One region of the Mesorhizobium sp. CNPSo 4671 genome, then DNA from elsewhere that is predicted to be linked to it. Evidence: riboswitches for the same ligand, from Rfam matches in the RefSeq annotation. Region 1 holds a riboswitch; the other holds the start of a gene.
The links. Region 1 has a riboswitch for thiamine pyrophosphate ahead of AC04SF_RS08835 (YkoF family thiamine/hydroxymethylpyrimidine-binding protein). Riboswitches for the same ligand answer to the same signal wherever they lie in the genome.
Positions count from the first base shown of each region.

Region 2: it holds a riboswitch for thiamine pyrophosphate, as region 1 does, so the genes downstream of both, thiC (phosphomethylpyrimidine synthase ThiC) here and AC04SF_RS08835 (YkoF family thiamine/hydroxymethylpyrimidine-binding protein) in region 1, are expected to answer to the same signal.

Region 1 covers NZ_JBWLUW010000003.1:123,834-129,742, reverse strand. Annotated here, with positions in the region: gene AC04SF_RS08845 (ABC transporter ATP-binding protein) at 1-554, opposite strand, end outside; gene AC04SF_RS08840 (ABC transporter permease) at 551-1,372, opposite strand; gene AC04SF_RS08835 (YkoF family thiamine/hydroxymethylpyrimidine-binding protein) at 1,406-2,014, opposite strand; TPP riboswitch at 2,005-2,118, opposite strand; gene AC04SF_RS08830 (formyltransferase family protein) at 2,180-3,157, opposite strand; gene msrA (peptide-methionine (S)-S-oxide reductase MsrA) at 3,543-4,061, opposite strand; gene AC04SF_RS08820 (glycosyltransferase family 39 protein) at 4,237-5,784, opposite strand.
Region 2 covers NZ_JBWLUW010000013.1:27,061-32,969, forward strand. Annotated here, with positions in the region: gene queC (7-cyano-7-deazaguanine synthase QueC) at 1-585, shown strand, start outside; gene queD (6-carboxytetrahydropterin synthase QueD) at 585-941, shown strand; gene queE (7-carboxy-7-deazaguanine synthase QueE) at 938-1,675, shown strand; TPP riboswitch at 1,917-2,033, shown strand; gene thiC (phosphomethylpyrimidine synthase ThiC) at 2,137-3,972, shown strand; gene thiO (glycine oxidase ThiO) at 3,969-4,964, shown strand; gene thiS (sulfur carrier protein ThiS) at 4,933-5,130, shown strand; gene AC04SF_RS29550 (thiazole synthase) at 5,134-5,907, shown strand; gene AC04SF_RS29555 (thiamine phosphate synthase) at 5,904-5,909, shown strand, end outside.

The DNA.
Region 1 (5,909 bases):
AGCAGCGCCGTCCAGCGATGGTGCCGCCACATCTGCTCGAGCCAGCGCTGCATGGCCGCGCGGGTCAGCGCGTCGAGCGCGCCGAACGGCTCGTCGAGCAAAAGCATGTCGCGCTCCTGCACCACCGTGCGCAAGAGCGCCGCGCGCTGGCGCATGCCGCCCGAAAGCTGTGCCGGAAAATGCCGCTCGAAACCAGCAAGCCCGAACTCGGCAAAAAGCGGGGCGACGCGCGCCCGCGCCGCCTTTCGCCTGATGCCTTGCACTTCGAGCCCAAGCGTCGCGTTGTCGAGGATGCGCCGCCACGGCATCAGCGCGTCGCGCTGCGGCATGAAGGCAAAATGCCTGCCATGATCGTCGAGCGACGCGCCGTCGAACAACATCTCGCCCTCGCCATGCTCGGCACCCGTCAGGAGTTGGAACAGCGTCGACTTGCCGGCGCCTGAAGGCCCAAGGATCGAGACGAATTCGCCGGCACCGACGCTGAGCGAAATGTCGGCGAGCACGTCGAGCCCGCCAAACGCTTTGCGTACACACCGCAATTCGAGCCGGCTCATCCCTGCGCCCCCTTCCCTGCCGGCTGCCGGCCGGCCCGTTCCCAGGGCATGGCGAGGCGCTGCAGCAACGCCGTCAGCCCGAACAGGATCAGCGTCAGCGCGGCACTGACACCGACAGCGGCGAGCACCAGATCGGGGCGGAAATTGTTCTTGGCGTTGAGCATGTAGATGCCCAGCCCCTTCGCCGCGCCGGCATATTCGGCGAAGATGGCGCCGACCACGGCATAGGTGATGGAGATCCGCAGGCCGGCGAAGAAATAGGGCAGCGCCGAAGGCAGCCGCGCCAGCACGAAGACACGCCAGCGCCCTGCCCCCATGGCGCGCAGCATCTGGCCGATCTCGATCTCGGTCGCCTCATAGCCCTGCACCAGGGCCACCAGCATCGGGAAGAAGGTGACCAGCGCCACCAGCATGATCTTCGGCGCCAGCCCGAAGCCGAACCACAGCACCACCAGCGGCGCGATCGCCACCAGCGGCAAGGTCTGGCTGACGATGAAGACGGGAAACAGCGCACGCCGCAGCGGCTGGAAGAAGTCGACCAGCATCGACAGCGCGAAGGCGGCGCCGAGCGAGCAGGCAAAGCCGATCAGCGTCGCGCGGATGGTGGGAATGGCGTTGTCGATCAGCGCCTCGCGATTGAGCATCGCCTGCTCGAAGACGCGTGAGGGCGCCGGCAGAATCGTCGGCTTGATACCGGAATAGGTGGCGTAGAGCTCCCACGCCACGAGGAGCAACCCGATGGAGATGATGGCGGGCGCTGCCTTGGCAAGGGAGCCCGCGAGCGGGCGCGACACGACTGATGATAAGACCACGGGCATAACCTTTGACGGCGCGCGGAAGCGCACCTGGTTTTAGACAGCCGACGGGCTGTTGGCCGAAACCGTGACGTCGAGGGTTACGTGGCCGGCGCCCGGCCCGAAGCGGCAAAAGGCTTCGTTCAGCGCCGAAAAGACCGCACCGGTATCGCCGCGCAGTTTGGTGCAGAAGTTCTTGGAGCGATCGTAGACGCCGGACTGTTTCAGGAAATCGATGCAGCCGTAGATCTCGTCCATATGGTCGCCGGTGCCCATCACATAGAGCGAGAATTGCGCCGCCGCCGGCTGGCCGGTGGCGGCAGCATTGCGCACCGCGCTGATTGCGGCTTCCTTGCGCGGGCCGAGCGGCCCGACAGGTCCGCCAAACGCGTCGGAGCGGCAGATCGGATCGTCCGGCTCGCCCGGGCAGCCGCGCGAAATGGCGGCCGACAGCACGCAATGCTTGCCGCTCCGCGCCGCCGCCACGAACAGATCGCGCAGCGCCGGGAACAACACTTCGGGCGGCCCGACCAGCAAGGTCGAGATGTCGTCGGTCTCTATCCTGAGCCTGTCCCGGTAGGGATCGAGCGCGCCGAGCGCGCCCAGGATAACGCCGACGAAATCGTCAGCCATGGGGTATAGGGAAATCTGTGCGCCTGAAAACATAGCCCGCCTCGCTCCGCTGGTATTACCCAGATCAGCTTCTAGGGTCTGTGGGCTTGCCGCCCCCGTCTCAGCCCCGACCGTACGGAGCACCCCTGTGGATGGGCGCGTTAAAGCACCATTCGGACCGAAGGGGAAGCCGTTTTTTTCAACGCACTGCGCCAACTCTCACGCTTGCCCGTCTTCCACCTTGCCGAAAAGCCGGATTTCAGGGGGCGACTTTCTGACTGGAGCGCGCGCGAACGTGGCGTGCAGTTTCACGAGCCGTTTGAGCAGGCGGCTATAGGTGAGATACCGGACCCTGCCGTCGGCAAGATCGAACTCCACGCTCCCCCATCGTCTGACTGGCACATGTCCGGTCGGCGGACCGAGCCGCCTGATCTGGAACCCCAGCCTGACCTTGTGCCCGGCGACATCCAGATAGATGCCTGGAACAGTGCCCAGCACATGCCACATCAGGGCAACATGCTCGATCGACATCTCAGGCGAGATCATCGTGTGGGCCGCCTTCAGCCGCGCCCAGACGAAATCACCGGCCGGCTGCCGCATTCCCGAAAGGCTGCCTTTACAGTAGGCGGGAGCCACCTCACTCACCAGCGCGCGCATCGCCCTCGCCACGCTGTCGGTCAGGGTCTGCAGCGACACCCAGTCTGCTTCGGAAAACGACACCTGCCCGAGAATGTCGCCATCATCGAAATCGGCGGACATCTTGTGCAACGTCACACCGCCATGAACGGCGTGCTGGCCGTCCACGGCCAGGCGGTGGAGAGGATGCGGACCCCGGTAGTTGGGCAACAGTGCCGGGTGAAGATTGAGGCCGCCCTTGGCAAAGGTGCCGAGCAAATCCTGTGGTATCAGTGCTGGAAACGCGAAGCAGATCAACACATCGGCCTTGGTCTCAGACAACTGGCTGGCGAGTGTGCCCCAATCATAGGGCCGGCCAAATTCGATCAGCCTTGCCGGCGTGTTGCCGATATAGCGTTTGAGCTGCAATCTTCGTCTCAGCCCTCGGCGAAAATTGCTGACGCTAAAATGTTTTTGGCGTTGGCGGATTCCCGGCACCACAATCGCGTCGATCAGATGGCCTGCTTCAAGCCATCCTGACAACAGCGGCCCGGTGTAAGGGGTTATGTCGAGCACGAACACCGCGGAAAGCCGGCCCGACCTGGTCTGCGGGCTCAAAAGCACCGGCCGTTCAAGGCGCAAACCATGCCAACCCCCGTCGAGGGACATTCGAACGGCAAGCCAGCCTCATCAGGCAGGCCTGGCCGGGTTTGCAAAATAAGTCGGTCGGTCAGGGAGCCTTGACAATCGAAGACGGCACCGTGGCGGTGACGTCGGAAAGCCGCGCGCCTCTCGCCAGAAGTGGCTTCTCATAGATTTTCTTCATGCGTATCTCCTGAAGCAAATCAGCATACGCAGTTGGCCAGCAACGCCACCAACTGTCAATCGCCAAGCGGCGACTGACAGTTGGCATTCACGCGGTCACAGGAGTTATGCCGCCTTGCTTCTGGAAAGCGATCCGCAAACCTTACGAGACGGCCTTCTCGCGCACCGGCAGCTTCCAGCCCGGCCTGACGAAATGGCAGGTATAGCCGTTGGGATATTTCTCCAGATAATCCTGGTGCTCTGGTTCGGCCTCCCAGAAGGCACCCGCCGGCGCGACTTCCGTGACGACCTTGCCGGGCCACAGGCCGGAAGCATCGACATCGGCGATGGTGTCTTCGGCGACGCGCTTTTGCTCGTCGCTCGTATAGTAGATCGCCGACCGGTAGCTCATCCCAACGTCGTTGCCCTGACGGTTGCGTGTCGTCGGATCGTGGATTTGGAAAAAGCGCTCCAGCAGCGTGCGATAGCTGATCACGGCCGGATCGAAATTGATCTCGATGGCTTCGGCATGGGTGCCGTGGTTGCGGTAGGTGGCGTTGGCTACATCGCCGCCGCTATAGCCGACACGGGTGGAGATGACGCCGGGGTAGCGCCGTATCAGATCCTGCATGCCCCAGAAACAACCACCTGCAAGCACTGCGCGTTCGATCGAAGTCGCCATGTCACGTCTCCTCAAAAGGCAATTCCATTTGTGTAGCGGTTTCCCGTCCGGAATTGCGCAGACAAAATTGGATTTCCCAATAAATGGGCATTGTCGCCTGCTTCGTCCAGTCGCATGGAGACGAACGCGGCCATGCGCGAACGATATTGCGACGCGGCCAAGGGATCGAACCGCTTCAGCTGCGCGGATGCCGGGTCCGGCTGTCGGCGTCAAGCGGCAGATACCGCGTGCCGGGCGGAATGGCGGCAAAGCTGATTGGCACGGGCGGCGCCGTGCGCGACCAGTTGAAAAGAACGGTCTTGACCGGGAGGTTGCCCAGCCATACCCGCAGTTGCGGCGGCACGCCACGACCCGGCCAAACCATCAGCATGCCGTGCTCGCGCAACCGCTGCCTGGTGATCCAGGGCGCGAACCGGGTATCGAGGTCGGTGAAGATCGACGGCTTGTCATAGGCATTGAGGCCGGCCAGCATGGCCAATTGGGTATCGCCGCCGACAATGTCGAGCCGGCCAGGCGCGGCCGCATGCCAGACCGCCTCGGCCTCGTCCGAGATCGGCTGCGCCGGCCAGCAGACGGCGTCCAGGCGCCCCCGCACATTGCAGCCCGTCCAGCGGAGGGTCGCATAGGCGCCCGACATGGTAACGATGCAAAGGAAGGCACAGATCGCCAGCCTTCGCATCTCGATGGCGCCGAGCCGGTGGCCGAGAAAGGCAAGCACCGTGACACTAACAAGATTGTACATCGGCGCCCCCCAGGACTCGCCGGTGCCGGTGAACAACGAGGCCACCATGACCAGGGTCGCAGGCCCAAGCCCCATCCACACGAGATAGACCAGAATGCCGCGTTCGACGGGAGCTTCGGGAGCGGGCGAGCGCCGCAGCAGCCCCGATATCGCCAGCACTAGGAGAAAGCCGGAGAGCCCGGCCAGCTGGACGCCGATATAGTAGAGGCGCGCGCGGTGTTCGGTTACCCACGCGTCGCGGTCGGCGAAATAGGTCAGCGGCAGGAAATCGATGCGGTAGAGCGCGATGGCCAGCGGCGCAGCCACCGCTAGAAAAACGGCAAAGCCGAGCCACGGCCAAGGCGTCGCCAGCCGGCTGCGCGCGCGCGCGTCGTACAGCAGCCAGAGCGCGCCGAAAGCAAGCAGCAGGCCGGTGGAGAACTTGGCATAGAGCCCGACGCCCGACACCAGTCCGAGCGCCAGCCACCAGCCAGGCCCGCCACCACGGCCGGCGCGCCAAAGCAGCCAGCATATGGCCGCCCAGAACGGCATCTGCGCATAGTCATGATTGAATTGCGGGGTCGGCCAGCCGAAGAAATAGACCGACGGCATCAAAAGCACGGCAGCCAGCGCCCGGCTTTGTCCGAGCATGTCTCTGGCCAGCAGATAGACCAGGACGAAGGTCGACGAAATCGTCAGCTGGGCGAGCAAATATTGCGGCCAGTGGAATGATCCGGTCAGAAGATGGCTGGTTTCGAGCAGCCAGCCGGGAAGCTGCGGGTGCTTGTAGGTCAAAAGCACCCATTCGCGGCCCCACATGAACCCTTCCACCACATCGCCGGGCGGCGCGGGGTCGATCAATGCCGGCACCACCGTCCAGCACACGATCTGCACCAGGCACAGAAGCGCCAGCAAATACCAGGGATGGCGAAGCAGGCCGGGCCAGACCGATGACGAGTCGAGGCCGGCGGCAGTCAGCCCCGCCGGCGCCCAACCATCCATGGAGTCGTCTATTCCCACCATGCGGCGCTTAAACCACATCGTCCGGTTTGCCGAACAGCCCCAACCTCAAAGCTTACGAAAAAGTATACTTGCAGGCCATTGCAAGACCAAGATTGAGCGGGAGT
Region 2 (5,909 bases), on a different contig from region 1:
AAAAAGGAACTCGGCTTTGCCTCCATCTGCGCCAAACGGCTGGGTGTTCCGCACCAGATCGTCGATATCCGCGATGTCGGCCGGAGCCTGAGCGGCTCGGCACTGACTGATGATGTGGACGTGCCCGACGGGCACTATGCCGAAGACTCCATGAGGATCACGGTGGTGCCGAACAGGAATGCCATCATGTTGGCTATCGCCTTCGGTGTTGCCGCAGCACAGAAGGCCGATGCGGTGGCCACTGCCGTCCATGGCGGAGATCATTTCATCTATCCCGATTGCCGGCCCGCTTTTATCGACGCGTTTCAGACGATGCAGAACCATGCGCTCGCAGGCTATGCCGATATCCGCCTTTACGCTCCGTATGTGAATATGTCGAAGGCCGACATTGTCAGCGAGGGGGCAAAGTACCAAACACCGTTCGAGGCGACTTGGTCCTGCTACAAGGGCGGCGAACGTCATTGTGGTCGCTGCGGGACATGCGTCGAACGGCGCGAAGCATTCGATCTGGCCGGCATTGCCGACCCGACAGACTATGAGGACGCGGACTTCTGGCTCCACGCTGTCCAGACCAGGAGCGCGTGATGTTCCGCATTACCAAAGAGTTCCACTTCTCGGCCTCGCATCAGCTCACCTCCTTGCCACACGATCATCAGTGCGCGCGTCTACACGGCCACAACTACATCGTCGTAGTAGAGCTTTCAGGTGGCGAACTGGACGAACATGGCTTTGTGCGGGACTACCAAGACCTGGCTTCGCTCAAGCACTACATCGATGGGACGTTCGACCATCGCCATCTTAACGACGTGCTGGGGCATGACCGTGTCACGGCGGAGTGTCTGGCCAGGCACTTCTACGACTGGTGCAAGGTGCGGCTACCACAAACCTCCGCCGTGCGGGTAAGCGAGACGCCGAAAACCTGGGCGGAATACCGGCCATGACTTGCCCCTTGCATCCCGAAATCCGCGTGAGCGAGATTTTTGGGCCGACCATTCAGGGCGAAGGCATGCTGATCGGCTTGCCGACGGTGTTCGTAAGAACCGGCGGGTGCGATTATCGCTGTTCCTGGTGCGACAGCCTGCATGCGGTGGACAGTCGCTTCCGCCACGATTGGGAGATGATGTCTCCCGACGCGGTTTGGGAAAAGGTCATAGCGCTTTCCGGCGGTCAGCCCGTGATGGTATCGCTGTCGGGCGGCAATCCGGCTATCCAGCCGCTTGGCCCGCTGATCGACCGCGGGCATGGCGAGGGCTACCGTTTTGCATTGGAAACCCAAGGTTCGGTGCCGAAGCAATGGTTCGCTAATCTCGACGTGCTGGTGCTCAGCCCCAAGCCGCCCTCAAGTGAAATGACGACAGATTGGGCCGCGTTCGACGCCTGCGTCGAGGCGGCGCTGGACAAGCCGCAGATGGCGCTCAAGCTCGTCGTCTTCGATGACGATGACTATGCCTACGCGAAGGACGCGGCGGCGCGCTACCCGCAATTGCCCGTCTATCTACAGCCCGGCAATCACACGCCGCCGCCTCCCGGTCACGAAGACGCGCTCATCGACATGGCTGGTGTGATGAAACGCATGGAATGGCTGGTCGAAAAGGTAACCCGCGACAGGTGGTTCGAGGCGCGTGTACTGCCGCAGCTTCATGTTCTGTTGTGGGGAAACAAACGGGGCGTCTAGTCCACGCGGAGGGATTGCCGATGACGGGCAGCAACGCCGTTTCAGAAAGCCCCGAAAATGCCGTGCTGAAAAAGGGTTTCGAATCCGGGTGATGGCTCGCCTGTCGTGGGCGCTCCGCCGCTCCTCCAGGCGTGACTTGCTGTCGATACGTGCGCGTCTTTCCGCCTGGGTTTGATCGGTCGCCTCTCACCACGGCTGGCCGAAGGCGCTTGACAAACTGGCGCCGGCCCGTTCAATTCGGCGCATTCACCAGGGGAGTCCCGGCAAGGGGCTGAGATACTGCTAGCTTTCGCGGCGCAGTGACCCGTTGAACCTGATCCAGTTCATACTGGCGTAGGGACGGTGCAAGCGCTTTGCGGGAGTTCACGCCCGAGGTCCTGTTTCGGCAGGCCCGCAAAAGCGTCTTTTCATCCTTCCGGCACAGAACTGGGTCTCCAATGCATGAGCAAAGGAGCCTCACAATGAATGCCTTTACCCCCGCCGTTTCGACGGGACCGCTGCCTGCCTCCCGCAAAATCCATAAGCCCGGTATCCTCCATCCGCACATCGCAGTGCCGATGCGCGAAATCTCTGTTCACCCGACGGCCGGCGAGCCGCCCGTAACGGTCTACGACCCATCCGGGCCCTATACGGACCCGGCTGTCGAAACCAGCATCGAAAAGGGCCTTGCCCGGCATCGCCACGAATGGATTACGGCGCGTGGCGATGTCGAAGCCTATGACGGCCGTCATGTGCGGCCGGAAGACAACGGATTTGCGGCGGGCGAGCGCCTGACGCCGGAATTTCCGGTCCGCAACCGGCCGCTCCGGGCCAAGGCCGGCAAGGCGGTGACACAGCTCGCCTATGCGCGCGCCGGCATCATTACGCCCGAAATGGAGTTCGTCGCCATTCGCGAGAACCTTGGACGCGAGATCATGCGCGGCAAGCTGCAGCGCGACGGCGAAAGCTTCGGCGCCGCTATTCCCGATTTCGTCACGTCCGAATTCGTGCGCGACGAAGTGGCCCGCGGGCGAGCGATCATTCCAGCCAACATCAACCACCCAGAGAGCGAGCCGATGATCATCGGGCGCAATTTTCTGGTCAAGATCAACGCCAACATCGGCAATTCCGCCGTCACCTCGTCGATGGCCGACGAGGTCGAAAAAATGGTCTGGGCCATCCGCTGGGGCGCCGACACGGTGATGGACCTGTCTACCGGCCGCAACATCCACAACATCCGCGAATGGATCGTGCGTAATGCGCCGGTGCCGATCGGCACGGTGCCGCTTTACCAGGCGCTCGAAAAGGTCAACGGCATTGCCGAGGACCTGACCTGGGAGGTCTACCGCGACACGCTGATCGAACAGGCCGAACAGGGCGTCGACTATTTCACCATCCACGCCGGCGTGCGGCTGCACTACGTCCCGCTGACCGTTGACCGGGTCACCGGCATCGTCTCGCGCGGCGGCTCGATCATGGCCAAATGGTGTCTGCACCATCACCGGGAAAGCTTCCTCTACGAGCATTTCGCGGAGATCTGCGACATCTGCCGCGCCTACGATGTGTCCTTCTCGCTCGGCGACGGCCTTCGCCCCGGCTCCATCGCCGATGCCAACGATGCCGCGCAATTCGCCGAGCTGGAAACGCTCGGCGAGCTGACGCAGATCGCATGGGCGAAGGATTGCCAGGTGATGATCGAGGGGCCCGGCCACGTGCCGATGCACAAGATCAAGCAGAACATGGACAAGCAGCTCGCTGTCTGCGGTGAGGCGCCCTTCTATACGCTTGGACCGCTGACGACCGACATCGCGCCCGGCTATGACCACATCACCTCTGGCATTGGTGCTGCCATGATCGGCTGGTTCGGCACCGCCATGCTCTGCTACGTCACGCCGAAGGAGCATCTCGGCCTTCCCGATCGCAACGATGTCAAGACCGGCGTGATCACCTACAAGATAGCAGCGCATGCAGCCGACCTGGCGAAGGGGCATCCGGCGGCGAAAGTCAGGGATGATGCCCTTTCCCGCGCGCGCTTCGAGTTCCGCTGGGAGGACCAGTTCAACCTGTCGCTCGATCCCGAAACCGCACGATCTTTCCACGACCAGACCTTGCCCAAGGAGGCGCACAAGCTGGCGCATTTCTGCTCGATGTGCGGGCCGAAATTCTGCTCCATGCGCATTTCCCACGACATCCGCGCCGAGGCGCAGAAGGAAGGCATGGCAGCGATGGCGGCGAAATATCGCGAAGGCGGCGATCTCTATGTGCCGGGGGACAATACCGGTGCACCACTCATGGCAAGGGTGCAGACGCCATCATGAGGGTGCTGGTCAAAGGGGCCGGCGTCGCCGGCCTCACCACCGCCCTCGAACTCGCCGCCCGCGGCGCGACGGTCAAGGTCGTCGAGACCCGGCATGGCCTCGGTGGCAATGCGTCGTGGTTTGCCGGCGGCATGCTGGCGCCATGGTGCGAGCGTGAAAGCGCCGAGCAGCCGGTTCTGGACCTTGGACGCGGCGCGGCCGACTGGTGGGAGGCGGCAACGCCTGGCCAGGTGACACGGGCCGGAACACTGGTCGTCGCGTCCCCGCGCGACGCGGGCGAACTCGACCGGTTTGCCAGCCGCACGTCAGGGTACCGGCGTGTCGATGAAAACGAAATAGCGCTTCTGGAGCCAGATCTCGCCGGCCGCTTTCGGCGCGGCCTTTTCTTCCCCGGCGAGGCCCATCTCGACCCACGCCAGGCGATAGTGGCGCTGCACGGAAAGCTCACAGCCATGGGCGTCGAATTTCGCTTCGGCACCGACGCAGATCAGCTTTCCGGTTTCGATCATCAGATCGACTGCAAGGGAACGGCGACGGGCAACGACAGGCTGCGCGGCGTTCGCGGCGAAATGCTGATCCTGCGCACCGCTGATATCTCGCTGTCGCGCCCGATCAGGCTGCTGCATCCGCGCTTTCCGCTCTATGCAGTGCCGCGCACCGACCACAGTTTCATGATCGGCGCGACGATGATTGAGAGCCAGTCCGCCGGACCAGTCACGGCGCGTTCCATGATGGAGCTGCTGGGTGCCGCCTATGCCCTCCATCCGGCCTTTGGCGAGGCCGAGATCGTTGAAACCGGTGTCGGCGTCCGTCCAGCCTTCCCCGACAACCTGCCGCGCGTCGAGGCACGTGGAACTACCGTCGCGATCAATGGACTCTATCGCCATGGTTTTCTCCTCGCCCCCGCCATGGCGCGCCAGGCTGCCGACCTGGTTTTCAATCAAGACAAGGAACTTGCTCATGAACCTGATCGTCAACGGCGAAGCGCATGAGGTTGCCGCAACCACGCTGGCGGAGCTGCTTGCCGCGCTCGACTATGAGGGCGATTGGCTCGCCACTGCCGTCAACAGCGACCTGGTGCACAAAGCCAACCGGGCGGAATTCCAGTTGAGCGACGGCGACCGGATTGAAATCCTCTCGCCCATGCAGGGAGGCTAAACCATGCTCGAGCTTTATGGAGCGGCCCTTCAGTCGCGCCTGCTTCTTGGCACCGCTCAATATCCTTCGCCGGCCATCCTTGCCGATGCCGTCAAGGCGTCGGGCACCTCGGTGGTCACCGTCTCGTTGCGGCGTGAGATGGCAGGCGGCAGGGCTGGCGAACAATTCTGGTCGTTGATCCGCTCGCTGGGCGTAAAAGTCCTGCCCAATACCGCTGGCTGCCACTCCGTCAAGGAGGCGGTCACCACCGCGAAAATGGCCCGCGAGGTCTTCGGCACGAACTGGATCAAGCTCGAAGTGATCGGCAACCATGACACGCTGCAGCCAGACGTGTTCGGCCTGGTCGAAGCCGCCCGAATCCTGAGCGAGGACGGTTTTGATGTATTCCCCTATACCACCGATGACCTTGTCGTCGCCGAGCGGCTGCTGGTGGCGGGCTGCAGGGTCTTGATGCCGTGGTGCGCGCCGATCGGTTCCGCCCTCGGACCGGTCAACATCACGGCGCTGCGCTCGATGCGCGGACATTTCCCAAGCATCCCGCTGATTGTGGATGCGGGGCTCGGACGGCCGTCGCACGCGGCAACCGTCATGGAACTCGGCTTTGACGCCGTGCTCCTGAACACGGCGGTCGCCAAGGCGGCTGATCCGGTCGGCATGGCGCGCGCGTTCGGCAAGGCGGTCGAGGGTGGTCGTGAAGCTTTCAGCTCGGGAATGCTCGAGCCGCGCGACCTCGCCGTGCCGTCGACGCCGACGATCGGCAGGGCGGTGTTTTCATGAAG